One region of the Sphingobium yanoikuyae genome, then DNA from elsewhere that is predicted to be linked to it. Evidence: riboswitches for the same ligand, from Rfam matches in the RefSeq annotation. Region 1 holds a riboswitch; each other region holds the start of a gene.
What was found. A riboswitch is a leader RNA that binds a small molecule or an ion and turns the genes downstream of it on or off. The one in region 1 is predicted to bind cobalamin.
Positions count from the first base shown of each region.

Region 2: another riboswitch for cobalamin. It lies ahead of HH800_RS10930 (TonB-dependent receptor); the one in region 1 lies ahead of cobW (cobalamin biosynthesis protein CobW).
Region 3: another riboswitch for cobalamin. It lies ahead of HH800_RS00365 (TonB-dependent receptor plug domain-containing protein); the one in region 1 lies ahead of cobW (cobalamin biosynthesis protein CobW).
Region 4: another riboswitch for cobalamin. It lies ahead of HH800_RS17820 (TonB-dependent receptor plug domain-containing protein); the one in region 1 lies ahead of cobW (cobalamin biosynthesis protein CobW).

Region 1 is NZ_CP053021.1:4,671,436-4,679,425, reverse strand. It holds gene cobN (cobaltochelatase subunit CobN) at 1-1,513, opposite strand, end outside; gene cobW (cobalamin biosynthesis protein CobW) at 1,513-2,565, opposite strand; cobalamin riboswitch at 2,742-2,982, opposite strand; gene HH800_RS22535 (Rieske (2Fe-2S) protein) at 3,013-3,390, opposite strand; gene maiA (maleylacetoacetate isomerase) at 3,387-4,031, opposite strand; gene fahA (fumarylacetoacetase) at 4,028-5,320, opposite strand; gene hmgA (homogentisate 1,2-dioxygenase) at 5,317-6,633, opposite strand; gene hppD (4-hydroxyphenylpyruvate dioxygenase) at 6,626-7,666, opposite strand; gene HH800_RS22510 (amino acid aminotransferase) at 7,677-7,990, opposite strand, start outside.
Region 2 is NZ_CP053021.1:2,200,517-2,208,506, reverse strand. It holds gene HH800_RS10940 (PepSY-associated TM helix domain-containing protein) at 1-1,362, opposite strand, end outside; gene HH800_RS10935 (iron transporter) at 1,359-1,640, opposite strand; gene HH800_RS10930 (TonB-dependent receptor) at 1,643-3,778, opposite strand; cobalamin riboswitch at 3,966-4,208, opposite strand; tRNA gene HH800_RS10925 (tRNA-Glu) at 4,791-4,865, opposite strand; gene HH800_RS10920 (SapC family protein) at 5,174-5,962, opposite strand; gene HH800_RS10915 (FAD-binding oxidoreductase) at 6,079-7,533, opposite strand; gene HH800_RS10910 (hypothetical protein) at 7,611-7,990, shown strand, end outside.
Region 3 is NZ_CP053021.1:64,681-72,670, reverse strand. It holds gene rsmI (16S rRNA (cytidine(1402)-2'-O)-methyltransferase) at 1-281, opposite strand, end outside; gene HH800_RS00380 (penicillin-binding protein activator) at 293-1,498, shown strand; gene HH800_RS00375 (ABC transporter ATP-binding protein) at 1,536-2,309, opposite strand; gene HH800_RS00370 (FecCD family ABC transporter permease) at 2,303-3,307, opposite strand; gene HH800_RS00365 (TonB-dependent receptor plug domain-containing protein) at 3,294-5,150, opposite strand; cobalamin riboswitch at 5,321-5,563, opposite strand; gene HH800_RS00360 (threonine ammonia-lyase) at 5,703-6,695, shown strand; gene dapF (diaminopimelate epimerase) at 6,736-7,548, shown strand; gene mtaB (tRNA (N(6)-L-threonylcarbamoyladenosine(37)-C(2))-methylthiotransferase MtaB) at 7,551-7,990, shown strand, end outside.
Region 4 is NZ_CP053021.1:3,719,977-3,727,966, forward strand. It holds gene HH800_RS17805 (SDR family NAD(P)-dependent oxidoreductase) at 1-202, shown strand, start outside; gene HH800_RS17810 (HoxN/HupN/NixA family nickel/cobalt transporter) at 294-1,346, opposite strand; gene HH800_RS17815 (peptidase) at 1,343-2,842, opposite strand; gene HH800_RS17820 (TonB-dependent receptor plug domain-containing protein) at 2,845-4,833, opposite strand; cobalamin riboswitch at 5,023-5,268, opposite strand; gene HH800_RS17825 (copper resistance protein B) at 5,331-6,206, opposite strand; gene HH800_RS17830 (copper resistance system multicopper oxidase) at 6,203-7,942, opposite strand; gene HH800_RS17835 (RNA polymerase sigma factor) at 7,949-7,990, opposite strand, start outside.

The sequences.
Region 1 (7,990 bases):
TCGCGACATGGCCGAAACGATGGACCGCAAGGCGAAAGGCGCCGTCCCGCACGAAGGGATCGGCCTCCGGCGCCCCCCAGCGATCGACCATGGCGTCACGCGCGCTGTCGGGCAGAGCGGCCAAGGCAGCGCGATAGATATCGAGCGACAGGCTGACCTCGCCCAGCCGATCGATCGACGCCCGGTCATTGGTGACGCCGCCGGTCATCAGCCGCATCAGCGCAGCGCCCTCGCGCGGCGCGTCGCCGATCGCATAGCCGGCGTCGCCCAGCCGGCACAGGATGGCGGCGGCGCTGGCCGGCGTGTCGAGGCCGACGCCATTGCCGATCCGCCCGTCGCGATTGGGATAATTGGCCAGCACCAATGCGATCCGGCGCTCGGCAGGCGGCGTGCGGCGCAGCGCTGCCCAGTTGCGCGCCAGATCGGCGACGAAGGCGACCCGGTCGGGTGCCACGCGCGGCACGACGATGCCGCACTGGGTGCGTTCATCGAACCGCTCGGCGGCCTTGAAGGCGACGGCGCGGGTGAAGAGGCGGCCGTCCACTTCGGGCAGGGCGACATTCATCGCCAGGTCGCGCGGGCCAAGGCCACGGGCCGACCCGCGCCAGCTGCCTTCCTCGACCCCGGCAAAGGCGGTCTGCAGGATCGGGCAGTCGGCCTGTTCCAAGATGCCCGGCACGCGCGGCTCGGACGAAGAGGAGGCGGCAAAGCTGGTCGCATTGACGATAATGTCGGGCGCGATGCCGGCCAGCAGCCCGCCGAGCCAGTCGCGCACGAACGGTTCGCGCAGCGCGCGGACATGGACGGCGGCGACATTGAAGCCGCGCGCGCCAAGCGCTGCGACCATCGCATCGACCGCGCTCAGCGTGCCGGCGACCACCAGCGCGCGATAGAAGATCAGCAGCGCCACCGGCCGCCCCTCGGTCCATGTCGCGCGCAGTTCGGCCACGCCGGGCCGGTCATGGCCGGGCAGATAGAGGCCCGCGTCGGCGATCGGCAGCGGATGGTCTGGCTCGCCCGCATCCGCGCCGATCAGCCGCGCGGCGCAGCGCAGGAAGGAGAGCGCATTGGCGGTGCCGCCCTGACGCAGATAGTCACGCAACTGTTCGCGCATCGCCGCGGGCACGGTGGAGGCCAGATCCAGCGCCGGGTCGCCCTCCCGCCCGTCGGCGATCGCGGCGAAGGCGATGCCCCGCTCGCGCGCGACCTGCGCAATCTCGTCCACGCCATAGGGCCAGTAGCTCTTGCCGCCGAGCAGGATGACGCAGACGAAGCGCGCCTTGGCGATCACCTTCTCGACATAGAGATCGACCGAATAGGGATGCTTGAGCTGCAGCAGATTGGCCAGCCGCACGCTCGGCGCATCATCGGGCAGGCGCGCGGCAGCAGCGGCGAAACAGGCCAGGTCGCTGTCCGCCACGGTCAGGATGACGATCTCGCCGGGCGGCTGATCGAGGTCGATCGCCTCCTCGCCGTCGCTGATCGTTCCCGGCGTGGCGGACAGAAGATGCATCAGCCGAGCACGGCCTGGATGTCGGCCTCGATCGCGGCGCGGTCCAGCCCCTTCTGGCCGATCACCACCAGCTGGGTACGACGCGCTTCTTGCGGTTGCCAGGGGCGGTCGAAGAAATGCTGGATGCGCGGGCCGACCGCCTGCACGACGAGGCGCATCGGCTTGCCCGCGACCGCGACCATGCCCTTGACGCGCAGCACGTCGTGGGTGGCGATCAGCGCGGACAGCGCCTGCACCAGCGTGTCGGGATCGGCAACCGCATCGCCGCTGACGACGAAGCTGTCGAAATCATCATGGTCATGATCCTCGCCCTCCGCCTCATGGTGCGAGGGGCGGGCGTCGAGATCATCCTCGGCCGCGGCGACGATGCCCAGCAGCGCACCGATGTCGACCGCGCCATGGGCAGCGCGGACGATCTTCACGCCGGGCCGCGTTTCGGCATCAACCTGCGCCTCGACCGCCGCCAGCGTGTCGGCATCGACCAGGTCGCTCTTGTTCAGCACCACCATGTCGGCGCAGGCGAGCTGATCCTCGAACAATTCCTCCAGTGGGCTGTCATGGTCCAGATTGGGGTCGGCGGCGCGCGCCGCGGCCAGCGCCGCCTCGTCGGTGGCGAAGCGGCCGGCAGCGACCGCATCGGCGTCGATCAGCGCGACGACGCCGTCCACCGTGGCGCGGGTGCGGATGTCGGGCCATTGGAAGGCCTTGACCAGCGGCTTGGGCAGGGCCAGCCCCGAGGTTTCGATGATGATATGGTCGGGCGGACTCGGCCGGTCGAGCAGGGCGGTCATGGTCGGCAGGAAATCGTCGGCCACGGTGCAGCAGATGCAGCCATTGGCCAGTTCGACGATATCCTCTTCGGGGCAGGCAGCATCGTTGCAGCCCTTCACCAGTTCGCCGTCGACGCCGACATCGCCAAATTCGTTGATGATGAGGGCGAGGCGGCGCCCCTTCGCATTTTCCAGCAGATGGCGGATCAGCGTGGTCTTGCCCGCGCCCAGGAAGCCGGTGATGACGGTGGTCGGAATCTTGGCAGATGCAGTGTTGGCCATGACAAATACTCGCGCGCCGGAGCAACCGGGGCGGGAGCGAACCGGGCGCGCACGCACGGCCGGCCGGCATCGCGGACGGGCGCTTGTTCGCCCGCAGATGCGTGACCGCGCGGCTCCAGCCGCCAACCTGTCGCTCAGACGGAACACCGTGCCCCGGCCATCCCCTGGACCAAAGCAAGAGCGACCAAAACGCCGGCAGGTCTCCTGGCTTGCGGGTCATAGCGGGAGGAACGGCCTTCCCAGGCCTCGCAGGATTTAGCGTCCGGCCCAGTGGCTGCCCTCCCGGCTGGGGAGGGCGCTGTTCATCACGCTCGCCGCTCACAGTTGCAGGGACAGCTGCGGACTTGGATGCCATGGCATCCGCACCGCCTTCCCATTTTAAGCCCCCGTGGGGGCACCGGCGCGATCATGTCGGGACGATGCGAAGCGCCGTCCCTGGGCCGGTTCCTAGTCGCTTTGGGCAGCGGTGACAATCCAGCCATCGGCGATGGCGAGCGGCCAGGGCCTAAGACGCTGGCCGACGCAGGGCCCACCGACGCAGACGCCATCGTCGCGGCGGAAAATGGCGCCGTGCCAGCTGCATCGGATATGACTGCCATCCGGGGTCAGATAATCGTCCAGCTGCTGCGCCAGCGGCAGGCCGGCATGGGGGCATTGGTCCACAAAGCCGGCGACCTGATCGCCGGTGCGCACGGCAAAGCCATGGAAGCGGCCGGCCCGCATCTGCAGCACGAAATTGCGCGCCTTGCCGTCGGCGAACTGCTCGATCGGGCAAAGGCGCACGCCCGCCGGCGTCGCGAACAGGCGCGTGTCAGTGTCACTCATATGTCGGCGTCGGGCTGGCGATCGGGGTGCGCGGCGGCAAAGGCGGGGAGCGCGCATGCCGCCGCGTCCACGGCGCACAGCCGCGGAAAGGGCGTCAGGTCGACGCCGAAGCGCCGGGCATTGTAGAGCTGGGGCACGATATGGCAGTCGGCGAAACTCGGGCTGTCGCCAAAGGCATGGGTGCCGCCGTGAAGGGCGACCAGTGTTTCGAGCGCGGCCAGCCCCTCGCCGGTCCAGCGCGCGATCCAGGCGCGGACCTGATCCTCGCTGGCACCAAAATCCTGCCGCAGCGCCTGCAACACGCGCAGATTGCCGAGTGGATGAATGTCGCAGGCAATGATGCCGGCCATGGCACGGACGATCGCGGCATCGCCGGGATCGGCGGGCAGCAAGGGCGGCTGCGGCCAGCGGGCCTCGATCCATTCCAGTATCGCGCCGCTCTGCGTCAGCACGCTGTCGCCATCGACCAGCGCGGGCACCAGCCCCTGCGGCGCCAGCGCCCGATAGTTGGGCGCGCGCTGCGCACCGCTGCGCAGGTCATGAGTGACCTGTGCATAGTCGACGCCCTTCGAGGCCAGCGCGATCCGCACGCGATAGCTCGCGCTCGATCGCCAATAGCCATGGAGGGTGAGGTCGCTCATCGCGCCGGCACGATCATCGCGCGGCATTCGCCAAAGCCGATCGACACATAGCCGGGGGCCGACGCGGTGGCGCGCAATGTCACCTCGTCGCCATCCTCCAGGAAGCAGCGCGTCTCGCCCGATGGCAGACTGATCGGCTCGCGCCCGCCGCTGCTGATCTCCATCAGGCTGCCATAGCCCTCGCGCGTAGGGGCGGAGATGGTGCCGCTGCCCAGCAAGTCGCCGGGCATCAGGTTGCAGCCATTGGACGCATGATGGGTGACGATCTGGCTGACGGTCCAGTACATGTTGCTCGCCGGCCCCTGGCTCAGCCGCATCGGTGGCTGGCCCGCGTCGCGCATCGCCTGGGTGGAGAGATAGACTTCCAAGGTCAGCGCCAGCGCGCCATGGGCCTGGTCGTCGGCATCACTGAGGTAAGGCAGCGGCGCGGGATCGCCCTGCGGCCGGGGCGGCTGGGCGATGCGGAACGGTGCCAGCGCCTCGGGCGTCACTACCCAGGGCGAAATGGTCGAATGGAAATTCTTGGCGAGGAAGGGCCCGAGCGGCTGATATTCCCACGCCTGAAAATCGCGCGCCGACCAGTCGTTGAGCAGGCAGAAGCCGGCGACATGATCGGCCGCCTCGCTGATGGGGATCGGGCTACCCAGATCATTGCCGGCGCCGATCCACACACCCAGTTCCAGCTCATAGTCGAGCCGGGCGGTCGGGCCGACCACCGGCACATCGGCTTCGGGCGGCTTGCGCTGGCCGCGCGGACGGACCAGCGGATCGCCCGACGGGCGGATCGAGGACGCCCGGCCATGATAGCCGATCGGCACATATTTATAATTGGGCAGCAGCGGATTGTCGGGCCGGAACTGGCGGCCGATATTGTTGGCGTGATGGATGCCGACATAGAAGTCGCTGTAGTCGCCGATCCGCGCCGGCAGGTGCAGCATGCAGTCCGCGGCCCGATGCAGCAGCGGCTCGACCGCCGGGCGATGGGCCGGGTTCGACAGTAAAATGCTGATCCGGCGGCGCAGGGCGACCCGCACCGCCACCGGCAGCGCCATCAGCCCATTGAGCTGGCCTTCCAGCAGCGGCGCGCAATCGATCAGCCCGGCGCCGACACAGGCAGCTAGGTCCAATATCGCGTCGCCGATAGCGGCACCGGCGCGCGGCGAAGCTCCTGCGGACGAGAACAGGCCATAGGGCAGATTCTGGATCGGGAAGTCGCCATGATCCTGCGCGCTCGCAACCCAGCTGGTGCGGGCGGGATCATGGGTTTCGTCGGTTTGCCAATAGCTCATGGGGTCTCGTTCATCGGGGGAATCTGGGCCTTGCGAAAGCCGGACCAGCATTCATCATAATCGGGTTGCAGCAGCGGGCTTTCCATCGCCCAGCGCGTCGGGCGCAGCACCATCCGGCTTTCGAACATGAAGGCCATGGTGTCGGCGATGCGCTGGGGCGTCAGGTCGGCGGCGATCGCCTTGTCATAGCTGGCGCGGTCGGGGCCGTGGCCGGCCATGCCATTGTGCAGCGACGCGCCGCCGGGCGCGAAGCCACCCGCCTTGGCATCATATTCGCCATGGATCAGGCCCATCAGCTCGCTCATCACATTGCGGTGGAACCAGGGCGGCCGGAATGTGTCTTCCGCCACCATCCAGCGCGGCGGGAAGATGACAAAGTCGATATTGGCGGTGCCCGGCGTCTCGCTCGGCGAAGTCAGCACCGTGAAGATCGACGGGTCGGGATGGTCGAAACTGACCGTGTTGATCGTGTTGAAACGGGTCAGGTCATAGCGCAGCGGCGCCAGGTTGCCGTGCCAGGCGACGACATCGAACGGGCTGTGATCCAGCATGGTTATCCACAGGCGGCCCATGAACTTCTGCACCAGCGCATAAGGGCGCTCGACATCCTCGAATGCCGCGACCGGCGCCTCGAAATCGCGCGGGTTGGCCAGGCCGTTGGCGCCGATCGGGCCGAGATCGGGCAGGCGAAAGGGCGCGCCGTAATTTTCGCAGACATAGCCGCGCGCCGCGCCCTTGGTCAGCTCGACCCGGAAGCGGACGCCGCGCGGGATCAGCGCGATCTGCAACGGCGCGACGTCGATCACGCCCAGCTCCGTGACGATGCGCAACGCGCCCTGCTGCGGCACGATCAGCATCTCGCCATCGGCGCAGACGAAGGCACGGTCGACCATAGAGGCCGTCGCGGCATAGAGATGCACGGCGCAACCCTGGCCCGCCGCGACATCGCCATTGCCGGCATAGCTGGTGAGGCCGTCGATGAAATCGACATCATCCGCAGGCAGCGGCAACGGATTCCAGCGCAGCCGGTTGGGCGATGGCGGCACCTCGTCGAACGGCGCGCTGCGCAGCAAGGCTGCAGCATCATAGGGCGCGGAGGGCGGATGCGATGCCGCCGGTCGCATGCGATAGAGCCAGCTACGCCTGTTCTCCGACCGTGGCGCTGTGAAGGCGGTCCCGGACAACTGCTCGGCATAAAGGCCATAGGGCAGGCGCTGGGGCGAATTGCGCCCCACCGGCAGCGCGCCGGCCACCGCCTCGGTCGAAAAATGATTGCCGAAGCCGCTCATCATCCGGGGCGGCGCATCACTCATCGACGGTGATCACGCCGCGACGGATCTGGTCCAGCTCGATCGATTCATAGAGCGCCTGGAAATTGCCATTGCCAAAGCCTTCATTGCCCTTGCGCTGGATGATCTCGAAGAAGATCGGGCCGAACATCGTCTCGGTAAAGATCTGCAGCAAGATGCCCTCCTCGCCGACATTGCCGTCGATCAGAATGCGGTTGCGCTTCAGTCGTTCCAGATCCTCGCCATGGCCCGGCACGCGCTGGTCGACCAGCTCATAATAGGTCTCGATCGTGTCCTGCAGCCGCACCCCGCGCGCGCGCAGCCGCTCGACCGTGTCATAGATATTGGCGGTGGTGAGCGCGATATGCTGGATGCCCTCGCCATTATAGTCGCGGATGAACTCCTCGATCTGGCTCTTGTCGTCCTGGCTCTCGTTCAGGGGAATGCGGATCGCCTTGTCCGGGGCGATCATCGCCTGGCTGAACAGGCCGGTCGCCTTGCCCTTGATATCGAAATATTTCTGTTCCTCGAAGCCGAAGAGGGTGCGATAGAATTCGCTCCACACCCGCATCTGGCCGCGCTTCACATTGTGGGTCAGATGGTCGAGCAGGTCGAGCCCGACATTGTTGCGCGCTTCGGCTTCCCGCCAGCCGGGATATTCCGCCCAGTCGGCATAGGGATCGCCGCCATCGGGCATGAAATAGAGATAGGAGCCGCCAATCCCCTGGATCACCGTGTCATTCTCGTCGGTCGGCTTGCCGCCATGGTCGAGCGCCCAGCGCAGCGCCGCATCGGGATCGGCGACGCGAAAGGCCATGGCGCTGGCCGAGGGGCCATGTTCGCCACGGAACGCAGCGACGCGCCCGGCATCGTCGCGATTGAGCATCAGGTTGATCCGCCCCTGCTTGTAGCGGGTGATATTCTTGGTCGGGTGCCGGTGGGTCGCGGTGAAGCCCAACTGCTCGAACTGGGCGGCCATCTTCTCGGGCTCGGGCGAGGTGAATTCGACGAATTCGAAGCCGTTGAGGCCCAGCGGGTTGGCGGGATCGTTGGTCATAACGGGTTCCTCAGGCAGAAGGCAGATGCGGCGAAAGGCCGGCGACGAAGGCGGGGATGGTGTCGAGCCGCAGCCCGGCGATGTTGATGCGGCCATTGCCGGCCATGTAGATGCCATGGTCGGCGCGCATCGCGGCAACGGCGGCAGGGGTTACCGGTAGCATCGCGAACATGCCGCGCTGGCCGGCAATGGCGGCAAGCTGCGGATGGGCCGCCGCCAGCGCAGCGCGCAGCGCATTGATGCGGGTGCGCATCTGGTCCAGCTCGCTCATCCATTCGGCGCGCATCGCCGGCCGTTCCAGGATGGTGCGCACGATCGCCGCGC
Region 2 (7,990 bases), 2.5 Mb from region 1:
CACGGGAATAGTCAGGCAGAGCAACGCCGCCGCACGCAACTGCTCTGGCCACGCGCTGGACCAAGGCCGCGCACCGGCAGGGATGAGGCTCAGCAGCCAGGCCAGGAAGTAGATAGATGCGGCCATACTGCGCCGGTCTTCGATGCCGGAAGGCAGCAACTGCTCACCGTGCAGGTACGCCGCACAGGCGATCATGTTTCCAGCCACAGCGGCGATGGTGATCCGGCCTGCCATGGCGTGAAATGCCGATCCGCCCCGGCGCGCCCGCTTTTCGGTAAAGAGGACAAGGCCAGCCCCGACCATCGCGGTGCTGGCGAGCCCGGTCAGGAAATAGAGCCAGCGGGCAGCGATTCCGCCCCATTCGATGAAGTGCAGTCCGGCAAGGAAGGCCTGGGTCTCGCGGGCCGGGGAGCGCTTCACCAGAACGCGCAGCAACCGGCCGTCGGCGCCTGCGAAGTCGACGCGATCGGGGAAGTTGGCGATGCGATCGTCGCGCTGTCGCCAGATCTCGACTGCGGCATTGGCACGATCGGGATGGCTCACATAGATGTTGACGGCCGCTCCGCCACCCCATGCGCGCTCGGCGCGCGCCACCAGCGGCATCAGCGCAACCGTGGCCTGTGGCGATCCGGCGGGTGTCTCCACATCGATGTAGCGCGATTGCGCAGCCGCAGTCTGATAGGCTTTGACGTCGCCGCCGTTCAGCGTCGCGACGCCGGCGGGGATATAGGCGTAATAGATCAGGACGAGGCCGGTATAGGCCATCATCATGTGGAACGGCAGCGGCAGCACCGAGAGAAGGTTGTGCGCATCCATCCACGCCCGCTGGCGCGAGGCCCAGGGGCGGAAGATGAAGAAATCGCGGAATATGCGCTTGTGAATGATGACACCGCTGATCGATGCGGCCAGCATGGCAAGGCCTGCCGCGCCCACGATCAGGAAGCCGATGGGGCTGGACTTGCGATCGATCCCCAGCGTGTAATGATAGCGCATGAAGAAGAAGCCGGCGTCCATGTCGCGCGGGATGCGGACGCCGGTCTGCGGATCGAGGCGGTGGGTGGTGGCCTTGCCCGCTTCGTCGGTCCACACCAGCCGCAGCACAGGTTCGCGCGAAGTGGGGATGACGATACGCCATTGCCTGGCATCCGGAGCGATGCGGGTGAGATAATCCCGTCCCATCGCTACGGCTCGTCCCCGGTCGATGGCCACCGGAGAGCGCAGTTCGGGCGTGGTCCAGAGGTTGATCTCGGTATAGAACACCGCCAGCGATCCGGTCAGCAGGATGCCAAACAAAACCCAGCCGAACAGCAGCCCACACCATGTATGGAACCAGCCCATGGATTGGCGCAGGCTATCCTTCATCTGGCGACCCCCAGCATCAGGGCGAAGGGGAGGGCCGTGCCCACCAGCAGTTCGCCCCAGATCCGCGTGACGCTGCGCACCGCGAAGGCGCGAAGGATCACCGCAACGAACAATATGAAGGCGAGGCAGGTCGCAAGGATGTTGGCGTCAACCGCATCCATCGGCAGCAGGCGTACCGCCGCGCAAATCCACGCATAACACAGACCATAGGTGCCGACCGTCGATGCCAGCACGCGCGGCGCGATGGTGCGCCAGCCCGGCTCCTGCCTCGCCGGCACGATCAGAACCGCTGCTCGAACGTCACCGCGACGCTGCGCGGCTCACCCAGCACCCACTGCGAGGTGGAATAGCTGTTCTGGACGTAGATCCGGTCGAAGACATTGCGCAGGTTGAGCGTCACGCTCGTCTTCTTTCCCAGGTCGTAGCGCGCCGAAGCATCGACGAGCGTATAGGCCGGAATGCGACGGGTATTGGCGGCGTCCGAATAGCGCTTGCCGACATGGCGCAGGCCGGTGTCGAGGTGCAGCGGTTGCACCGGCCGCCAAGAAAGCCACAGATTGGCTGCCTTTTCGGCAACGCCGATCGGCATGTTGCCGTTGCGGCTGACAAGCTCCGTGCCGACAAGTTCGTCGAAGTCGTCATATTGCGCGTTCAGGATCGTGCCGTTGGCCAGGATGCTGAAGGACTTGGTCACGGCCAGTCCGAACGATGCCTCGACGCCGTAGGACGATTGCTGGCCGACCTGCACAGACACCGTGGGATCATTGGCGGAGCGGGTCAGGATCTTCTTCTTGACGATGCGATAGCCCGACAGCGTGAATTCGCCGCGCCCGTCGAGGAAGGTTGCCTTGGCACCCGCTTCCCATTGCCGCCCGGTGGATACATCGAAGCTGGTTTGTGCCAGCGTCGCGGTGAGGAACGCCGTCACCGGATCGGCGGCCGCGGAATATTGCGCGTAAAGCGAGATCGTGTCCGTGGGATTGTAGACCAGCCCCGCACGCCAACTGGTACTGGGATAGCGCGCGGTGTAGTCGGCGGTCGGATCGAGCGCATCGTGGCGCTCGGTCTTCGGGCGATCGTAGCGCAGGCCCGTCACCAGCGACAGTCGATCCGACAGCGAGAGGCGGCTTTCGCCGAACAGCGCCCATTGCTGCACATCTGTCTTATACTTGTACCGGGTGCCGAAGGCGCCATCCAGAAACGTGCCGGGCGCGTAGTCGTAGGGATCCACCAGGTCGGATCGGGAATTGGGCGAACTGTCGGTGCGCAGCAGCGATCCGCTGTTATACTCTCCGCCCAGGCTCAGGCGGTGGTCCATGCCCAGCAATGTGTGGTCGAAAACCGCGTTGAAGCGGTCGCCCCACTGCTTGGTCTTGTAGAAGATTTCCAGATAGCTCGACCGGCGGATCTGATCGCCGGACCAGGCATAGCCTTCTGCATTGCGCCAGTGCTTGAAGCCGGTGAGGTAATAGGCGACGTTGGTGATCGTCACCCCGTCTGAAGGCGTCCATTCCGCCTTGGCCTGGGTCCAGGCATCGTCGAAGCGCAGCGAGCGGTCGGCGATATTGTAGTTCTTCTTGCGGATTTTGCGCACCAGCTTGCCATCACGCAGCGGCGTGCCGTACCAGATCGTCGGATCTAGATCGGCGCGATCATGCGTCAGGGTCAGCACCAGATCGTCACTGGCCTGGTAGCGCAGCGCGGCCGACAGGGCGAGACTACGGGAGCGTCCGCGCTCCATCCAGCCGTCCGACCGGTTGTAGCTGAGATCCACGCGGTAGGACAGCTTGTCCCCGATTGGCCCGCCGATCCCGCCGGCCGCTGCATATGTATCGAAAGAGCCGCCGCTGAGGCGTAGTTCACCTTCGAACTCTTCGGTGTTGGGCTTTTTGCGCACAACGTTGATGGCGCCGCCGATGCCGCCTTCGCCATAGAGCACGGACGCTGCGCCGCGCAGCACCTCGATGCGCTCGGCCATCCAGGGATCGGCGGGGAAGGTCTGCGTGGTCGTCGTATAGACCCGCATACCGTCATAGAGCTGCATCACCGAGGTGTAGCCGGTGAACCCGCGCGAACTCAGGGAATAGCCGAATGCCGAGGAATTGTTGATCAGGCCCGGCGCGCGCGCCGCCGCCGCAACGACCGTGCGGTCACCAAGACTGCGGATCATCTCCTTGGTGATGACATCGACGCTTGCGGGCGTCTGCATAGGCGTCAGGCCAAGGCGGCTGGAGGCATCGGCCTGCTGGCCAAGTTGCAGGACGCCGGCCTTGCGCGCCGTGACGACGATGTTCTCCGTGCCATCGGGCGCGGCGTCGGCGGTCTCCTGAGCATGCGTTGCGGTGACACTTGCCGCCAGTGCGCAACATGATGCGCCGGAACGGATCAGGCCGGAAAGAAGCGATCGTGTATTCATGTGTAACCCCCGTTGCGTTTTCCAGTCGAACGGACAGGTTCCCGCGCAGGAGGACGTCTCCTCGCACGGGCGCAGCGGTGGAGACCGGGCGCAAACGAGCGACCGGCGGAACCCACCGTTGCGGCCTGGCCGCAAGTTCGTCGCTCAGACGGAGTACACCGTGCCGCGGCCATCCCCTGGACCAAGGCAAGAGCGACCGGACGCTGGCAGGTCTCCTGGCTCACGGGTCATCGCACGATGCACGGCCTTCCCAGGCCTCGCAGGAGTTAGCGTCCGGCCCAGTGGCTGCGACAGGCATCCTTGGCCTGCCGCGATATGCATCGCGCTATCCGCTTACAGTTGCAGGGACAGCCTCGGCTTCAGGGGCAGTGCCCCTCCACCGCGTTCCCTTTTAAGCCTCTTTCGAAGCACCAACGCGATCTTGCCCCCCGTTAGGGGACGGGCTGGGAACTATGGGCTATCGAACAGGATAGCAAGAAATTCGTGGAATGTGGAATTTGGTCATGCCTGGACGGCCGGTATGCGGCTGTCCCTGACGCTCAGGTGCTGAACACACCGCCCCGATAGCAGTCATGAACAAGCGGCACATGAGTTGTTGCGAACGATTATCAATGCACGTAATGCGTCGGCAGATAGCGATGCTCAACAACGCCGCCGCCCTTACGGATCATGCGCCGGCGAACGGTTGCTACCTCGCCTTCGGCTCTCCGAATCTGCCGAACCGCAGCCTGTCACCCAGGCCGTTCATCAGCTGGGTAGCGTCGCGACAGACATTCCTAGACCAGCGATAGTTTTTGAAATTCGAGTACATTCAGGAGGGCAGCGAGCGGGCAACCATTGCTTGAGATCGGATGGCTAGAGTTACCCTCGTTTCAGCCTTATTTATACTGATCCATGGCAAGGATCGTCCGACGGCGTCCACAGATGATCACTGAGTGTGAGGAAAAGAATCGCTTATTGGAGAATTGGCGATCTCGGCGTTCTTCAATGCCAACTAAGTCATTGATTTTGCTGGTGACCCCTACGGGAATCGAACCCGTGTTTCAGCCGTGAGAGGGCCGCGTCCTAACCGCTAGACGAAGGGGCCGTATGTCGCATGGGCGACAGGCAGGGGCGTGCCTTTAGGCAGGGGAGGCGATGGCGTCAAGCGAAAGCGGTGAAAAGTTTTCGCGGCCCCTACGTCGACTGCGGCCCATAAAAAACCACCCCATGCGATGCACGGGGTGGCCAGGTTCAGGGAGGAGACGCCTCCAAGGGGGAGGCGCCCTATACGACACACCCGAAAGGGGGGCAGGTGCATCGCATGCAATAGAAATAGGGCAGGGCGAGGCTGCTTTCAAGAGCAAGCCCCGCCCTATACCGATATATTTGCGATTAACGGAGTTAATCGGGCTTTCAGGCTTCCACGGCCACCGGCGCGGCCGGTACGGCGATCGGACCCTTGCCCTGGTTGACCTGGCCTTCAAAGATCTCGCGCATCAACTGCAGCGAGAAGAGATGGGCGTGAATCAGCGGCAGCAGGCCGTTCTGGTTGATCTTGCGCAGCTGGTCACCGCGCAGGTCGCGCAGCTTTTCCTCGTTCACCATGCGGAAGCCGCGATAGACGAAGGGCTGCTCGTTGTTCGGGGTCTGGATCGCGACTTCGCCGTCCATCAGCAGGTCCATCTCGGCCAGATCCTTCATGAACTGGCCGGTGCGGGCGGCTGCCTGCTCGAAATCCTCGCAGAACTTCAGGATGCCCTTGGTCACGTCGGTCGGCTGGCCATTTTCGAACAGGACCGGGCCGTCGCCTTCGGTGCCGATCGCCTTGCTGGTCGGGTCGAAGCAGAGCGAGAGTTCGTCGCTGTCGGGACGCAGCTTGGCCAGCATCCAGGGGTAACGGCGGACATAGGCCGGGATATAGGCCGGGCCGCGCAGCTTGCCTTCGTCATCGACGAAGACGTTCACGCCTTCGTTGAGGCCCATCAGCGCGAGCGGCACCGAATCCTGGCCCGCCGAGAAGATGATGGGCACGAAACGCTGGGCCGAGACGAATTCGTCGATGGTCAGCGGCACGGCGTGCTGGGTTACCAGGAACGGAGCGGCATCGACCGGCTGGGTGCGATAATCGGCATGATCGACGGTGCTGAGCGGGATCAGGTCGTTGTAGAAGATGGGAAGGCTGTTCGCGGGCGCGCTGGCCATGATGTTGTTCCGTCCTGTTAGAAAGCGCGCAAGGCTTGCGTCGCTGATCCGAATATGGGTGTGACGGGATAATCGGAGCTATCCCGCTAGGCAATCGCTTTGTGGATATGCTGCGCTCAACCCTCGTCGGGGCGAGGGATGAGCTTGTCGGGGTTCATGATGCCGCCCGGATCGAAGGCTGTCTTTATCGCGCGCAGGGCATGGATGCGGGCCGGGCTGGCGAGGCGTCCGAGTTCGGCGCGCTTCATCTGGCCAATGCCATGCTCGGCCGAGATGGAACCGCCCGCGGCGACCACCGCGTCATGGACGAAGGCGTTGATCGCCTGGCCCTGCGCCGCGATCCAGGCCGGACCGTCGCTGGTGCCCCTGGGCGCGCGGACATGGAAATGGACATTGCCATCGCCCAGATGACCGAAGGAAGAGGCGGTCGTGCCGGGGAAGGCTGCTTCGGCGGCGGCGGCAGCCTCCAGCATGAAGGCTGGCATGCGCGGCACCGGCACGCTGATGTCATATTGCAGCGCGGGCCCCTGCGCCTTTTCGGATTCCGACAGGGATTCGCGGATGCGCCAGAAGGCCTCCGCCTGCGCTTCGCTGGCGGCAATGGCGGCGTCGATCGCGATGCCGCGTTCCAGCGCCAGGCCGAGCGCGCCTTCCAGTCGCTCGGTCGGGCCGGGCTCGCGCATGTCGCCATGGTCGACTTCAATCAGCACATGCCAGGGCGTGCGGGTCTCGATCGGGCAGCGTGTGCCGGGAATATGGGACAGGACATGGCCAAGGCCATCGTCGGCAATCACCTCGAACCCCTCGACGCTGTCACCCAGTTCGCCTTCGACCAGGCGCAGCAGGGCGAGGGCGTCGGCGGGCGTCTTTACGCCGACCCAGCCGACCGCGCGGGCGGCGATGCCGGGCACCAGCCGCAGGGCGGCCGCGGTGATGACGCCCAGCGTGCCTTCCGCGCCGATCAGCAACTGCTTGATGTCATATCCGCGATTATCCTTCTTGAGTGCGTCCAGCCCGTCGAAGATGCTGCCGTCGGGCAGCACCGCCTCGATCCCCTCGACCAGCGCGCGCATCGTGCCGTGGCGCAGCACCTGGGTGCCGCCGGCATTGGTCGAAGTGAGGCCGCCGATCGTGGCTGATCCCTTGGCACCCAGGCTGAGCGGAAAGCGACGGCCGGCCGCTTCGGCAGCGTCGTGCAGGTTGGAAAGGATGACCCCGGCCTCGCACACTGCCAGATTGTCGTCGGCTGACAGGCTGCGGATCTGGTTCATGCGGCGCAGTGACAGGATCAGCGCCGATCCATCGGCTGGCGGTGTCGCGCCGCCGACCATCGACGTGTTTCCGCCCTGGGGGACGAGGGCAATGCCCAGTTCCGCTGCCAGCGCCACGCAGCCGGCCACTTCGCGTGTCGTGGCCGGGGACAAGATCGCGCGGGCCGTTCCATGATAGCGGCCGCGCCAGTCGCTGACCCAGGGGGCGATATCGTCGGCATCGGTAATGACGCCCTTGGGGCCGAGCAGGGCGACGAAGCGATCGATGGCATCCTGTGCGATTATGGCTTGTTCTGTCATGGGACATGCTATGCCCCGGAATTCATCGACGGTTCAACCGTTGGCCGATAGCTTGCCACTCCCAAAAGGGGTTCCGCTTGGTTCATACCATCCTGATGCTGCTTGCAGCGCCTGCTGCCGACCCGGTGCAATGGGCGCAACTGACGATCGAGCAGCGCGTGATCATTCGTGTTCCGATGGCCAAGGGGCGGGCGCCGACGCGAGTCGTGCCCAAGAGCGACGAGCGCTGGGAAGAGAAGAAGGGGCCGCGCTGTGTGGCGCTGCGATCGATTCGCGGGGCCAGCATCGTGGTGTCCAACGGGGTCGACCTGATCCTGGCGGACAAGCATCGCTACCGCGCGCGGCTGGAGCGGGGATGTGATTCCGCCAGCTTCTATTCGGGCTTCTATGTCGAGCCGGACGAGGATGGATCGCTCTGTTCGGGGCGGGACGAGTTGCAGGCCCGCAGTGGCGCGAG
Region 3 (7,990 bases), 630 kb from region 1:
GGCGTCCCCGCGTCCGACAGCAGCGCCACCGATTCGCTCGCCATCCGCTCGATCAGCCGTTGCCGCACATTTTCGGCGCTATGGTCATGATAGGGAATCATCGGCCGATCCGATCCCGCATGGCGCAGCAGCCTTGCGCTGACCCGTGTATCTTCCACGGCGACCACGTCGGCCAGCCGCAGGACTTCGGCCGCGCGCGGCGTAAGGTCTCCAAGGTTGCCGATCGGCCCCGCCACGATGTAAAGCCCGGGCTCAAGCCCGGATGCCAATATAGTTTCCATAAGGATCCCAGATGACAGAGACGGATGCCCCCCGGCAAGCGAACATGTTCGCGGCGATGAAGCGCAGCGCGCGATTGCTGTTCGTTGCAAGCACCATCATGCTTGCCGCCTGTCAGTCGATCGTGCCCAAGGGCCCCGGCCCAGCCCAGCCCACCGGCCCCGCCAAGCCGACCGGCCCGGAAGTGACCCAGGGCCTGCCGACCGACACTGCGCGCCACCGCGTCGCGCTGCTGGTGCCGACCAGCGGCCCCAATGCCGGCGTCGGCCAGTCGATCGCCAATGCCACCACCCTGGCGCTGATGGACATCAAGACCGACAAGGTCCGCATCACCACCTATGACACCGCCACCGGCGCCGCGGCGGCCGCCAACCGGGCGCTGGCCGACGGCAACCGCCTGATCCTGGGTCCGCTGCTGGCCGATGACGCCCGCATCGTCGGGCCGATCGCGGCCAAGGCCAATGTCCCGGTCATCAGCTTCTCCAACGACACCAGCGTCGCGGGCAGCAACATCTTCCTGATGGGCTATACCCCCAACCAGTCGATCGAGCGGGTGATCGGCTTCGCCCGTCAAAAGGGCCTGTCCAATTTCGGCGCGCTGGTGCCGCGCGGCACCTATGGCGAGCGCGCCGGCAATGCGCTGCTGCGCGCGGTCGAACAGGCTGGCGGCACGGTCGTGTCGATGCAGACCTTCGATCGCACCCCCGCCTCGATCACCGCTGCGGTCAAGAAGCTGCAAGCCTCGTCCAGCTATGACGCGCTGCTGATCGCCGACAGCGGCCGGGTCGCGCTGCAGGTCGCACCGATCGTGCGCAAGAATGGCGGCGCCAATGCCCGCCTGCTCGGCACCGAAATCTGGAATACCGAAGAATCGCTGGCCGCCAGCCCCGTGCTACGCGGCGCCTGGTATGCCAGCGTGTCGGACGGCCTTTATCGCCAGCTCGCGACCAAATATCGCACCCGCTACGGCAGCGCGCCCTTCCGCCTGTCTTCGATGGGCTATGACGCGGTGCTGCTGACGGTGCGGATCGCCCAGGACTGGAAGCCGGGCGCGCCCTTCCCCACCGCGCGCCTGCGCGATCCGGGCGGCTTTGCCGGCATCGACGGCGCCTTCCGCTTCAATCGCAACGGCATCGCCGAACGCGCACTGGAAGTGAGCGAGGTCGGCGCCGGCACGATCAGCGTGGTCGATCCCGCCCCACGCGGCTTCGGCAACTAAGCAAAGGGGGCCGGAAGGCCCCCTTTTTCGTTCCCGATCAGACCCGTGCCGTCGGCACGATCAGCGGCAGGCCGTCGTTGACGTCGATCCGCGCTGCGACGCCATAGACGGATGCCAGCCGCTCCGGCGTCAGCACGTCCATCGGCGCCCCGTCCGCCACCAGCGCGCCGCCATCCATCAGCAGCAGCCGGTCGCAATAGCGCGCCGCCATGGCGAGGTCATGCAGCACGGTGACGACCAGCGCCCCGCCCTGCGCCTGCGCCCGCAACAAGGCCATCACGTCGATCTGGTGGCCGGGGTCGAGCGCGGCGAGTGGCTCGTCGGCGATCAGCGCCGGCGCACCCACCGCCAGCGCCCGCGCCAGCAGCACCCGCGCCCGCTCGCCGCCAGACAGCTCAGTGGCGATCCGCCCCTTGAAGCCGGTGACATCGGCGCGGGCCATCGCATCCTCGATCGCCGCCTCATCGTCGGCGGTCAGGCGCGACAGCGGCCCCAGATGCGGCAAGCGCCCCAGCGCCACCAGCCGCTCGACCGCCAGGGGCCAGTGCAATGTCTGGCCCTGCGGCAGATAGGCGATGGACCGCGCGACCGCCTCGCGCGACAGCCGCTCGATCGGCGTGCCGTCCAGCAGCGCGCGTCCGGCGGCCGGCTTCACCAGCCCCAGCAGCGCCCGCACCAAGGTCGACTTGCCCGCGCCATTGGGGCCGATCACGCCGATCAACTGGCCCGGCGCCATGGTCAGGTCGACGCCGCGCACCGCCAGATGGCGGCTCAGCCGGACGTCCAGTTGCTCGGTCGACAGGGTCACCATAGCCGCCGCTCCCGCATCAGGTGAATGAGGAAGACCGGCACGCCCAGGATCGCGGTCAGCACGCCCAGTTTCAGTTCGCTGCTGGTCGGGATGATGCGCACGCCGATATCGGCCAAGGTCAGCAGCACCGCGCCACCCAGCATGGATGGCAACAGCAGCGCGGAGGGCGACCGATCGGTCAGCGGCCGCACCAGATGCGGCACGATCAGACCGACGAAACCGATCGATCCGGTCACCGCCACCGCGCCGCCGACACCGATCGCCACCCCCGCCATCAGCCGCAGCCGCGCCCGCGACAGGTCGACGCCCAGCGCCCGCGCGCCATCCTCGCCCAAGGTCAGCGCGTCGAGCGCGCGCCCGTCATAGAGCAGCAGCGCCGCGCCGACCGCGATGCAGGGCAGCGCCAGCAACAGATGGTCGATGCTGCGATTTTCCAGGCTGCCCATCAGCCAGCTCATGATCTCCATCGCGGCAAAGGGATTGGGCGACAGGTTGAGCGCCAGGCTGATCCCCGCCCCCGCCAGCGTCGCGACCGCGATCCCTGCCAGGATCAGCGTCAACGGGCTTTCCGATGGTCCCGCCAGCAGAAACAGCGCGCCGATCGCCGCCAGCGCGGTGACGATCGCCAGCAGCGGCAACGCCATCGGGTGCAGTTCGGACAGGCCGAAATAAAGCGCGATCACCGCGCCCAGCGCCGCCGCATTGGACACGCCCAGCACGGCGGGTTCGGCCAGCGGATTGCGCAAATAGCCCTGCAATGCCGCGCCCGACAGGCCCAGCATGGCGCCGACCAGCAGGCCGATCGCCATGCGCGGCAGGCGCAGGTCGATGATGATCGCCCGCGCCACCATGTCGCCGCCGCCGGCCAGCACCGCCAGGATGCGGGCCGGCGCGATCGTCACCGATCCCAGCGCGACCGACGAGATAGCCGCGACGAGCAGCAGGGCGATCAGCCCCGGCAGCAACAGGGGATGCCGCCGCCCCTTAGAAGCGGACACGCACGCCGCCATAGGCCGACCGGCCATAGGTGCCATAGCCATAGGCCGTGGCGTAATCCGCATCGAACAGATTGTCGATCCGGCCATAGACTTCCAGATGGTCGCCCACGGGGAAGGACGCGCGCAGCCCGGCCAGCGCATAGCCGTCGAGCCGGCGGGTGTTGGCCGTGTCGTCATAGCTGTCGCCGACCATGGTCAGCGTCGCGCCGGTCGACAGGCCGAAGGCCCAGAGATAATCGGCCGACACACTGACCGCATTGGCGGCGCGGCGCGGCAGGCGATTGCCGTCGGTGGCCCCGCCCGACCGATCGCGCGCATCGACATAGGAGTAGGAGGCCGCCACCGTCAGGGCCTCGACCGGCTTCAGCGTCAGCGTCGCTTCCACGCCCTTGGCGCGGGTCCGGTCGAGATTGCCATAGGTGTAGGTCGCATAGTCATAATTGATCTGGTTGCGGGTATCGCGCCGGAAGGCGGTCAGCGACAGCACGGCCCGGTCCCCGTCCAGGCTCTGGTCGAAGCCGATATCATAGCTTTTCGACCGCTCCGGCCGCAGCGCGCTGTTGCCGCTATAGGTGTCGTAGAGTTGATAGAGGGACGGCGCCTTGAACCCCTCGCCATAGGAGAGGCGGATATTGGTCGCGCCGGCGTTCGGCGTGTAATTGGCGTTGGCGCCAAAGGTGGTCGCGCCGCCGAACTGGCTATGATCGTCATGGCGCAACCCGCCGGTGACGGCGAGGCCGGTGAGCGGCTTCATCACCGCCAGCGCATAGACGCTGTCGATATTCGCCTTTGCGCTGTCGGTGCTGCCAAAGCCGAAATAATCATAGTCCGGCCGCTCATGCTCATAGCCGAAGATCAGCTTGGCCTGGTCGACCGGGGCATAGACGCCCTCATATTCGAAGCGCAGGTTGGTGCCCGAATAGCCATAGTCCGGGTCGGTGCCGCGCACGAAATAATAGTCGCGATCGTTGCGCAGCCAGGTGACGGCAGCGCGGTTGGTCAGCTTGCCGTCGAGCAGCGCCAGGTTGATCCCGGCATAGCCGACATATTGGTCCAGCTTGCTGACGTCGCTGCTGTCGGCCGGCGCGCCGAAGAAGCTGTCATAGTCGAGATCGGCATGGATATAATAGCCGCGCAGGTCGAGGCTTAGGCTGTCGGTGAAAGCGATCTTCAGCTTGGCGTTAGTGGCGATATTCTCATAGCCATCCTTCTCCACGCCGCCGAACGACCGGCCGACCGAGGAGATGCCGTCGGTGTTGAAATAGGCGACGCCGACGCCGCCCGACACCGCGCCATGCGTGCCCGACACATCGGCCTTGGCGTTCAGCGTATCGCTATAGCCATAGTCGGCCGAGGCGTTAACCTCGAAACCCTCGCTGGGCGCGCCGGTCATCACATTGACCACGCCGCCGATCGCCTGGCTGCCATAGACCACCGAGTTGGAGCCGCGCAGCACTTCGATCCGGCGGATATTGCCGGTCAGCAAATGGCCGAAATCATAGCCGTCGCCGATGCCGCTCGGGTCGTTGACCTTGACCCCGTCGATCAGCACCAGCGTCTGGGTCGTCTCAGCGCCGCGCAGCGACACGCCGGTCACGCCGCCGGTGGAGCCGTTGCGGCTGAAACGGACGCCCGGCGTGGTGGCGAGCAGGTCGACGACATCGACCGCCTGGCGCGTTCTGATCGTGTCGGCATCGATCACCGTGATCGCCTGGCCGACCTCGTCGCGCGGCTGCGCAATGCCCGAAGCGGTGACGACGATATCGTCATCCTGTGCCAGATCCTGGGCCAGTGCCGGCGTAGCGGCCAGCAGCGCGATCAGCGAAATCCCCAACATCTTCATTTTATCGTCCCCCGGCGTCCGTCGATTTGGAACCGGGGCGTCCGCACAAGCGGTCGCTGCGTGAGGATCGGGAAGACGCCAGCGCCCCACCCCACGCACCGATGCGGCCCCGGCCGCCATGGGCGTCGCTCGACGGAAACACCGCGCCATGGCCATCCCCTGGGCCAGGGCAAGAGCGACCAGACGCCGGCAGGTCTCCTGGCTCGCGGGTCAGGGCAGCGATGCGCCAGCCTTCCCGGACCTGTCGGTCCAGTGGCCGGTTCCGGCCCTCCCCTTTTGAAGAGCTTGGGAACCCTGCGCATCGCGCTCACCGCTTACAGTTGCAGGGACAGCCGCGGATTTGGAAGGGCTGCGCCCCCCGCACCGCATTCCCGTTTTCAGCCCTTGCGGGCACCGGCGCGATCATGCGCGTCCGGGGCTTTTGACCGCCCCGGCGCGCGGCCCCCATAAGCCAAAGCACAAGCCCTGCCAAGCGGGCCAGGATCGCCCCGGCGGATCGTTGCGCGGCGCCGGCGGGCGGCTATGCAGGGGCCACTTACCGGGAGACGCCACATGACCGATTCGCTTGCCATCACCGCCGCCGACGTCGCCGATGCCGCGCGGCTGATCGCGCCGGCGGCGGTCCGTACCCCGCTGATCGAGAATGCCGCACTCAACGATCATTGCGGCCGGCGGGTGCTGGTGAAGTTTGAGGGCGCCCAGCATAGCGGATCGTTCAAGTTTCGCGGCGCCTATAACCGCCTCGCCCGCCTCGATGCGGCGGAACGGGCGGCGGGCGTCGTCGCCTGGTCCTCGGGCAACCATGCCCAGGGCGTCGCCTTCGCCGCCCGCCTGCTCGGCATTCCCGCCACGATCGTGATGCCGGCCGATGCCCCGGCGATCAAGACCGCCAACACGCGTGCGATGGGGGCTGAGGTCGTCCCCTATGACCGCTTCACCCAGAGCCGTGAGGAAATCGCCACCGCCCTTGCCACCGAACGCGGCGCGACGCTGGTTCCCTCCTTCGACGATCCCTTCATCATCGCCGGCCAGGGCACGATCGGCCTCGAAATATTGGAGCAGGCGCAGGCCGCTGGCGCCGACCTCACGCAAATCCTCGTCTGTTGCGGTGGCGGCGGGCTGGTCGCAGGCACGGCGACGGCAGTCAAAGCCGCCCGCCCCGACATCAGCGTCTATGCGGTCGAACCCGCAGGCTTTGACGATACCGCCCGCTCGCTCGCCAGCGGCACGCGCGAAAGCGTCTCGCCCGACGCGCGCAGCATCTGCGACGCCCTGCTGGCGCCCAGCCCCGGCGCGCTGACCTTCCCGATCAACCACACCCTGCTCGCGGGCGGCCTCGTCGTCAGCGACGATCAGGTGCGCGACGCGATGCGCTTCGCCTTCACCACGCTCAAGCTGGTGGTCGAACCGGGCGGCGCGGTCGCCCTCGCCGCCATGCTCGCCGGCCTCGCCCCGCCCACCAACGGCGCCACCGCCCTCGTCATCTCCGGTGCCAATGTCGATCCGCAGGATTATGCAGCCATCATCGGCGGCCAGAACGCCTGACCGCTGGTCTTTTGCCCCGTCCCGCACTAAATGCGGCGCCATGATGAGCCGCTTTTCCAAGATGCATGGTCTGGGCAATGATTTCGTCGTGATCGACGCGCGCCAGGCGCCGGTCGCGATGACGGAAGCGCGCGCCCGCGCCATTGCCGATCGCCATGCCGGCATCGGCTGTGACCAGTTGATCGTCATCGGCGATGCCGAGACCGGCGACCAGGCCGACGTGTCGATGCTGATCTTCAATTCCGACGGTTCGGAAGTGGAAGCCTGCGGCAATGCCACCCGCTGCGTGCCACTGTTCGTCGGCAAGGACGTGCTGATCCGGACCAGGGCCGGGCTGCTCGACGCCAAGGGCGTGGACGGCGGCGCCAGCGTCGACATGGGCGCGCCCCGCTTCGACTGGGACGCGATCCCGCTCGCTTATCCGATGGACACGCTGACCATGAGCGCGAGTTGGGAAGACCTGCCCGCGCCGGCCGCCGTCAATGTCGGCAACCCGCATGTGATCTTCTTCGTCGAGGATCTGGACGCGGTGGATTTCGAGCGCCTCGGCCCGCTGATCGAGCATGACCCGCTCTTCCCCGCCCGCGTGAACGTCAATTTCGCGCAGGTCGTCGGCCCGCAGCATCTGCGCCTGATCGTCTGGGAACGCGGCGCCGGCCTGACCCGCGCCTGCGGCACCGGCGCCTGCGCCACCGCCGTCGCGGCGATCCGCCGCAAGCTGATGGCCGGGCCAGTGACCGTCAGCCTGCCGGGCGGCGACCTGGAGATCGACTGGGCACCGGGCGGCACGATCCGCATGACCGGCCCCGCCACCCATGTGTTCGACGGCGAGGCGGACTGGGACCGCTTCTGACCGTGCCCGGTCCCGACATCATCACCCTGGGCTGCCGGCTCAACATCGCGGAAAGCGAAGCTATTCGTGAGATAGTTGGCCGGGAGATGGCCGGCGCACAGGACGACCTGATCGTCGTCAACAGCTGCGCCGTGACCGCCGAGGCCGTGCGCCAGACCCGGCAGGCGATCCGCCGCGCCAGGCGAGACCGCCCCGACGCCCGCATCCTGGTCACCGGCTGCGCTGCCCAGACCGAACCCCAGACCTTCGCCGCCATGGCGGAAGTGGACGGCGTGATCGGCAACCGGGAGAAGCTGGAGGCCGCCGCCTTCGTTCCGGTAGCGGATAAGGTCAACGTCTCCGACATCATGGCCGTGCGCGACACCGCGCCGCACATGGCCAGCGCCTTTGCCGAACATGCCCGCGCCTTCCTGGAGGTGCAGAATGGCTGCGATCACCGCTG
Region 4 (7,990 bases), 950 kb from region 1:
GACCGAATTCACCCTGGTCCGCACCGGCAGCCAGCAGGCGTCCGACACGCTTTACGGCAATGCCAATCCGATGACCGCGGATGACATCGCCGCCACCCTGCTCTGGGTCGCGAACCAGCCCGCGCATCTCAACATCAACACGCTGGAACTGATGCCGGTGAGCCAGTCCTTCGCCGGCTTCCAGGTCGCGCGCGAAGGCTGAGCCGGACCACTACTCCTCCCCCGTTCGTTTCGAGCTTGTCGAGAAACGCTGCGCATAGGCTTCTCGACAGGCTCGAAGCGAACGGTTTGAGTTAAGCCCGCACCTCGCCCGCCGGGGTCAGTTCGATCGCGTCATAGCCCTTCCAGCGATAGAAGAGCGCGCTGGCGATCCAGCAGGCGATGAACAGGCCGATGATCGCGAAGCCCAGATCGTTGAAATGCTCGCCCAGCGTGGCGGCGACATCCCAGATGCCGCCGGAGAGGCCCAGCTTGTCGCCGAGCAGCGCCAGCGTCTCGATCGTGCCGATGCCGATCGCCACCGCCGCCGACAAAGCGGTGATGACGATATTATAGTAGAGCTTGCGCAGCGGCTTCACGAACGCCCATTGATAGGCGCCCATCATCAGCATGCCGTCGACCGTATCGACCAGCGCCATGCCGGCCGCGAACAGCAGGGGCAGGACCAGCACCGGGCCGAGCGCGAAACCGTCGCTCGCCTGCGCGGCGGACAGGCCCAATATCGCCACTTCGGTCGCGGTGTCGAAGCCCAGGCCAAAGAGGAAGCCGAGCGGCGCCATCTGCCAGGGGCGCGAGATCAGGCGGAAGACCGGACGGAACAGGCGCGATAGCGGCCCGCGCCCGCCGGTCAACATGTCGAGATCCGCCTCGACATAGCTGCCGCCCGCCTGCACCCGGCGGAAGGTCGCCCAGACCTGGCGCAGGATCACGAGGTTCATGATCGCGATGGCGAACAGGAAGGTGGCGGAAATCAGCGTCGCCACCACGCCGCCGGCAGCGCGGAACCGCTCCAGCCCGGCCAGCGCACTGACCGCATAGGCGAGGCCCAGCGCGGCGATCAGCACGATCGCGCTATGGCCGATCGCGAACCACAGGCCCACGGTCAGCGGCCGCTGCCCGTCCTGCATCAGCTTGCGCGTCACATTGTCGATCGCGGCGATATGATCGGCATCGACCGCATGGCGCAGGCCAAGGCCCCAGGCGAGCAGGGCCGTGCCCATCATCACCGGTCGGTCGCCGAACAGGGCGAAGGCCCAGCCCCAGACGGCCAGATTGGCAAGGACGAGCGCCGCGATCAGCGGCACGCTGCGTCGCCGAAGCGACGCCTGCAAAGGGGTGGCGGTCATGCGGTTTCTCCGATCAGGGGCCGCACGGCGCAGGCGCGCCGCCGGCGATTGCGGACACGGCGCAGGTCGCGCCGCAGCTTGGAAAGGCCCATCCATGTCCCCGTCCCGCAAACGAGCGTGACCATGGCGAGCAGCGGCAGGACGATCAGATCCCACCAGGGACGGGTGCGCAGCAGCGGGAAGTCGAGCCGGTGCAGCCCGTCCTGCAGCCAGCGGAAGGCGCGGCCATTGCGGTCGAAGGCGCGGATCAGGCGGCCCGACGCGGGATCGACATAGAGGCGGGTCGCCTGGTCATCGGCCAGGATGACGCGCCACACCGGCAGGGCGACGCTGGCCTTATGGCCATAATAATAGGCGTCTTCCTGCCGCAGCAGGACGATCGAGCCGATCGACGGTCCATCCTGGAGCGCCGCGCGCAGGCCCGCTTCGGACAAAGCAGCGGATCGTCCGGCAGCGTCGAAGCGCTGCGCCTTGCCCGCCCGATCGATCGCCACCAGATGAACGGCACCGGCAACGGGCACCACCTCCAGCCGGACGCTTCCCTGCGGCAAGGCCGGCAGCGCCGCGATCGCCCGGCGCGCATCGCCCCAGGCGAAGTCACCGTTCAGCCGCTGGCGCTGGATCATCATCGCCTCGCTGTCCAGCAGGCCCCAGGGGTTCATCGACAGCAGCCCACTCGCCACCCAGGTCAGCGTCACTATGCCGAAGAACAGCCCGGCCATATGATGCCACCACCACAGGCCGCGATAGGGCGATCCGATGCTGCCGTCGCGGCGACGGCGCAGCCGGGCGATGCCGACCCACAGGCCGGTGATCGTCAGGAAGCAGCCGATCAGCGAGGTCCAGATGACGACCTGGCTCCACAGCGCGCCATCCTGCCGCAGGATCGTGGGATAGAGCCAGTGCGGCACCGCGCCGAGCCAGCCCCAGAAGCGCTGGAAGCGGGTAGTCAGCTGCACCACCTCCCCACTCTTGCCCGAGACATAGGCCTGCGTGCCCGCCGCATCGGCATAATCGACACGATAGAGCGGCGCGTTGCGGCGAAAGGTCTGGACCGTCCACTGGTCCATCTCGGTCCGGGCGACCCGCTCCGGCGGGCCGGCAATGGCGCTGTTGCGGCCGAACTCGGTCGCGATCCTGTGGATATTTTGCGGATCGACCTGCTCGACCGGTTTCCCCGACGCCCAGTCATGGGTGCCGGCGGATACCCGCATCTGCGGGATGGTCCGCGTCGGATCGAGCGCGGGCGTCACGCGCAATACAGGCCGCCCCGCCATCATCTCGATCCGGGCGGCGGACAGCATCATGGTGTCGGGCAGTGTGCCCGCTTGCCCGGCCGACAGGGTGAGGGGCGTGAGCCCCCCAAGCTGCGCGGCCGGTGTCAGGCGCGGATAGTCGACATAAAGCATCACGAAGCCGGACAGGCACCACAGCGTCATGACGGCGCCGATGAGGATGCCCAGCCAGCGATGCAGCAGCAGGACCGGCCGCAACATGGTCAGAAGCTCAGGCCATAGCTGACCCGCAGCGTGCGCGGCACGCCCCGGTAGAAATAGAGGAAGCGGCTGTTGCTGCCGTCCAATACGCCCGCATCGCTGACCGCCGAGCGGTAGCCGGTCGTGGCATAATCCCGGTCGAACAGATTTTCGACATTGATGCCGAACCGGTTGCGCCGCGCCTGGTCCAGCCACAGATGGGCGCCCGCATCGACCACGGCATAATTGCCATAGTTCATCCGGCCAAAGCCCGATGCGGTCGACCAGACATCGCCCACCCAATTGGCCGACAGATTGGCGCCGAAGCGGCCGGTCTGCGGCGCATAGACGATCGCGGCGCGGCCATATTGTTCCGGGTTGCGATCGCGCTGCACCGAACTGCCCTGATTGCGAACACGCGAATATGTGTAGCTGGCAGACAGACCCCAACCGCCGCTCAGGTCGGCGTTCAGCTCCAGCTCGGCACCCCTGGCCCGCACCTTGTCGCGAACGTTGATATAGGTGCCGTCGGGAAAGGCCGGATCATCATAGGTCGTGTCGATCAGGTCGGTGATGCGCCGGTTGAAATAGGTCGCTTTCCACCGGATCGCTCCGCCGGCCAGCGCGCCGCCCAGCGCGGCGTTGAGGTTCAGGCTCTCCTCGGGCTTCAGGTTCGGGTTGCCGACCTCGCAACAGGGATCATTGCCATAAAGCTGCGAGGCGTCGGGCAGCACGAAGGAGGTGCCGCCATTGGCCTCCACGAACAGCGCGTCGCTGACATCATAGCGGCCCGACACGTTCCAGATCGTCTTTTCCGATCCCTTCGCCTTGTTGTAGCGCAGGCCCGCGGCGATCCGCGCCTTGCTCGACAATTCGTCATTGGTGCGCAGCTGGAAGATGCCGGCATGGACCTGTTCATCGGTCGGCGCGATCAGCAGGACGTCGTCGCGGCCGTTGAAGCTCTGGAAATCATAGCCGATCAGCGTGTCGATGCCGCGCAGCATGTTGAGCTGCACCACCGCGCTGCCGCCATAATCCTGATAGCCCCAGAAGGTGCCGGCCGGATAGATGACCTGCGGCGGGCCGGCGGGCACGGGGTTTCGGATCTGGACATAGGCGGTCTTCCAGTCGTGGAAATAGCCCTTGAGGAAGAATTGCACCCCATCCTCGCCGGTATAGTCGAGCCGCAGGCTGGCCACTTCCTCATTGCGGTCGTTGCGGCTTTCCTTGGTCCGCGTCGCGCTGATATTGTCGAGATCGGCCTTGGTATGCTGGTAGAGGGCGTTCAGGCGCAGGTCCGACGCGATATCATATTGATATTTGATGCCCGCCGACCAGAGATCATAGCCGCGCGCGCGATCGGTCGCGCTGGGCTGCATCACGTCATAGGGACGATAGCCGTCCGACTGGCTGCGATTGGCCCAGACCACGAAGCGATGCTGGCCGATCGCGCCGCGAACATAGCCGTCCAGGCTGGTCCCGGCAAAGCTGTCGAGGCTGGCATTGACCTGGCCGCCCAGATCGTCGCTGAAATCGCGGGTGACGACATTGATCACGCCGGCCGCGGCCTGGGTGCCGTAGAACAGGCTTTCGCCCCCTTTCAGCACCTCGATCCGCTCGATCATGCTGGCGGCCATGGTGTCGTTGGGCGACGTGCCGCCATAGAGGCGGTTGTTGAGGCGGATGCCGTCCATCGTCCACAGCACATCCTTGGTGCGCGAACCCTGCAGCGCGATGTCGACATAGCTGAACGGCCCGGACTGCGACCGGATGAACAGGCCCGGCACCGCTTCGAGCGCGCGGGCGGTGTCGATCGCGGCGGCATCGCGGATCTGCGTGTCGGTGACGATCTCGATGGCATGGCCATAGCGCGACAGCTGCTGCGGCAGCGTCTCTTCCAGGCTGGTGCCGGTGACGACGATGCTGTCGCCTTCCCCTTCGTCGGCCAGAGCCGGCGATGCGATGGCAAGCGAAAGGGCCAGCGCGGCCCGTGAAACGATATTGGACTTCATTTATTCCCCCATCCGGCGCCGCGTTCGACGGGCGGGGGCAACCTTCACGAGCGGCACGCGCGCGAACGTCCGACACACGCGCCGGCCGGGCGCCCAAGGGCAACCGACGCGCGTCGTCGCAGCGGCCCCAGCCGCTCGTTCGTCGCTCAGACGGAAGTTACCGTGCCGCGGCCATCCCCTGGACCAAGGCAAGAGCGACCAGACGCCGGCAGGTCTCCTGGCTCACGGGTCATCGCTTGATGCACGGCCTTCCCAGGCCTCGCAGGATTTAGCGTCCGGCCCAGTGGCTGGCGGATCGGTCATTCTGCCGTCCGCACATGTACATCGCGCTCACCGCTTACAGTTGCAGGGACAGCTGCGGATTTGGACAGTCACCCGTCCGCACCGCATTCCCTATTAAGCCCCTTTCGGGACACCGGCGCGATCATGATCCCATGCCGTGCGGCGCGGGATCGGCGGGATCGATAATCGAATATCGGGCGGGCTGCAAGCGCCTCTCAGAACCAGGCGCGCAGGCCGATCACCAGGCTGGTGGCCGACGGCTTATCGCCGGCGGCACGGGCATAATCGGCCGTATCGCCCAGCTTGCGTTCCCAATTGACGCCGACATAGGGCGCAAATTCGCGGGCGATCTCGTAGCGCAGCCGCAGCCCCAGCTCGATATCGGACGGGCCGGCGCCGATCCCCAGTTCGGGCACGGCCTGCGCCGCCAGATTGAACTCGGCAGCGGGCTGCAGGATCAGCCGCTGGGTGATGCGCTGGTCATAGCTCGCCTCCAGCCGCAGATGGGCGTCGCCCCTGGTCGACAGGAAGGCTTCGGCCCCGACCTCGAACCAGTAAGGCGCCAGGCCGTCGATGCCGATCACCGCATAGCTGCGGTCCGGCCCTTCGCCGAAATCCTGCCGCACGCCCGCCTGCAGGTTGAACCAGGGGTCGATCGCCCGGCTGTAGAGCGCCTGCACCTCGGCCCGTTCGAGCGATCCGCCGACCGTCCCCTCACCCTCGCTCTTGACCGCGAAGCGGTTGATGTCGCCGCCGATCCAGCCTTCGCCCTCCCAGGCATAGCCATCAGCGCCCTTGCCGGCGCGATATTCCAGCCGATCGAGCATCCATTGCGAATAGGTCATGCCGCCCCCTTCCGCGATCATCGCCGCGCGGGCGCGGGCCATGGCAGCGGGGTCATAGAGCGCGTCGGCGGCATGATCGGTCGGCACTGTCGGCGGCGTGCCTTGCGGGATGGCGGCGTCGGCAGCCGGCATCTCATGACCCATTGCCCCATGATCCATCTGGCTATGGTCCATCTGGCTATGGTCCATCGTCTGGGCCTGCACCGGCGCGGCGGCGGCGAGCATCAGAAGCGCGACCCTCCTCATGCCGCGTCCTCCCCATGGCGGACCGTCACGACCCGCATCATCCCGGCATGCATGTGCATCAGCATATGGCAGTGGAACGCCCAGTCACCCAGCGCATCGGCGGTAAGGTCGAAGCTGACCTTGCCGCCCGGCAGCACATTCACCGTATGCTTGCGCGGATTATGCGCCGCCTCGCCGGTCACCAGTTCGAAGAAATGGCCGTGCAGATGGATGGGATGCGGCATCATCGTGTCGTTGATCAGGGTCACGCGCACCCGTTCCATATGGCGGAAGGCGATCGGCTCCGCCCCTTCCGACAGCTTCACCCCGTCGAACGACCACATGTATCGTTCCATGTTCGCGGTCAGATGAATGTCGAGCGACCGGGTCGGGGTGCGCAGGTCCGTGTTCGGCGTCAGCGACCGCAGATCGGCATAGGTCAGCACCCGATGGTCGACATCCTCCAGCCCCGTCGGCCGGTCAGCGGTGCGATCGGCCGGCATCGGCGACAGGGTGGCGACGCCCGGCCCCATTTTCACGCCCGGCGCGACCGACTTGTCGCGCATCTTCATGCTATGCCCGCTCATGGCGTCATTGGCCGGCTGGCTGAGGTCGATCACGCCGCCATGGCCCATATCCATGCCGCCCATGTCCATGCCCATGTCCTTCATGCCCAGCAGCGGCCGGGCGCGCCGGGCCGGCACGGGGGCGACCATGCCGACCTGCGGCGCCAGCGTGGCGCGGACCAGGCCCGACCGGTCGATCGCCTCGGCAATCAGGGCATAGGGCTTCGCCTCGCCGGGCTGGACGATCACATCATAGGTTTCGGCAATGCCGATCTGGAACTCGTCGGTCTCGACCGGCTGGACATCCTGCCCGTCGCACTGGACGACGGTCATCGGCAGGCCGGGCAGGCGAACATTGAAATTGGTCATCGCCGACGCGTTGATGATGCGCAGCCGCACCCTCTCGCCCGGCGCGAACAGGCCGGTCCAGTTTTCGGCCGTGCCCATGCCGTTCACCAGATAGCTGTAGGTGGCGCCGGTGACGTCGGAAATATCGGTCGGGTCCATGCGCATCGCGCCCCAGTCGATGCGGTCCTTGAGCCCCTGATCCTTCCCCGCCAGCAGCCCGGCCAGCGTCTGGCGCTGCATGTTGTAATAGCCGCCCATCTGCTTCAGCCTTTGCAGCAGCCTGTGCGGATGAACCGGGCTCCAGTCGGCGAGCAGGATCACATGCTCCCGGTCATAGGCCACCGGATCGACGCCGGCGGGATCGATGATGATCGGCCCGTAAAGGCCCATCGCCTCCTGCATGCCCGAATGGCTGTGATACCAGTAGGTGCCTGCCTGCCGCACCGGAAAGCGATAGGTGAAGGTCTCGCCGAGCATGATGCCGGGGAAGCTGATGCCCGGCACGCCGTCCATCTGGAAGGGCAGGATCAGCCCATGCCAGTGGATCGAGCTATCCTCCTTCAACCGGTTGGTGACGGCGATGTTGACACTCTGCCCCTCGCGCAGGCGGATGAGCGGCGCCGGCGTGCCGCCATTGACGCTGATCGCATGGGCCGATCGGCCGCCGGTCGCAAAATGCCCATCGCCGATGCTGAGCGCGATCGTCTCGCCCGACAGCGCGCCCTGCGCCGCGCCATGCGTGCCGGTGGCCGCCCAGCCGGGCAAGGCCTGTGCCAGTGCAAGCGCCGCGCCGCCCCGGATCAGGCTGCGGCGGTCGAGAGGAAGGGAAGGCAGATCGGTCATACGGGCTTATACGCGCGCGCCGTCGCTTTCCCTCAACATCTCCTGCAA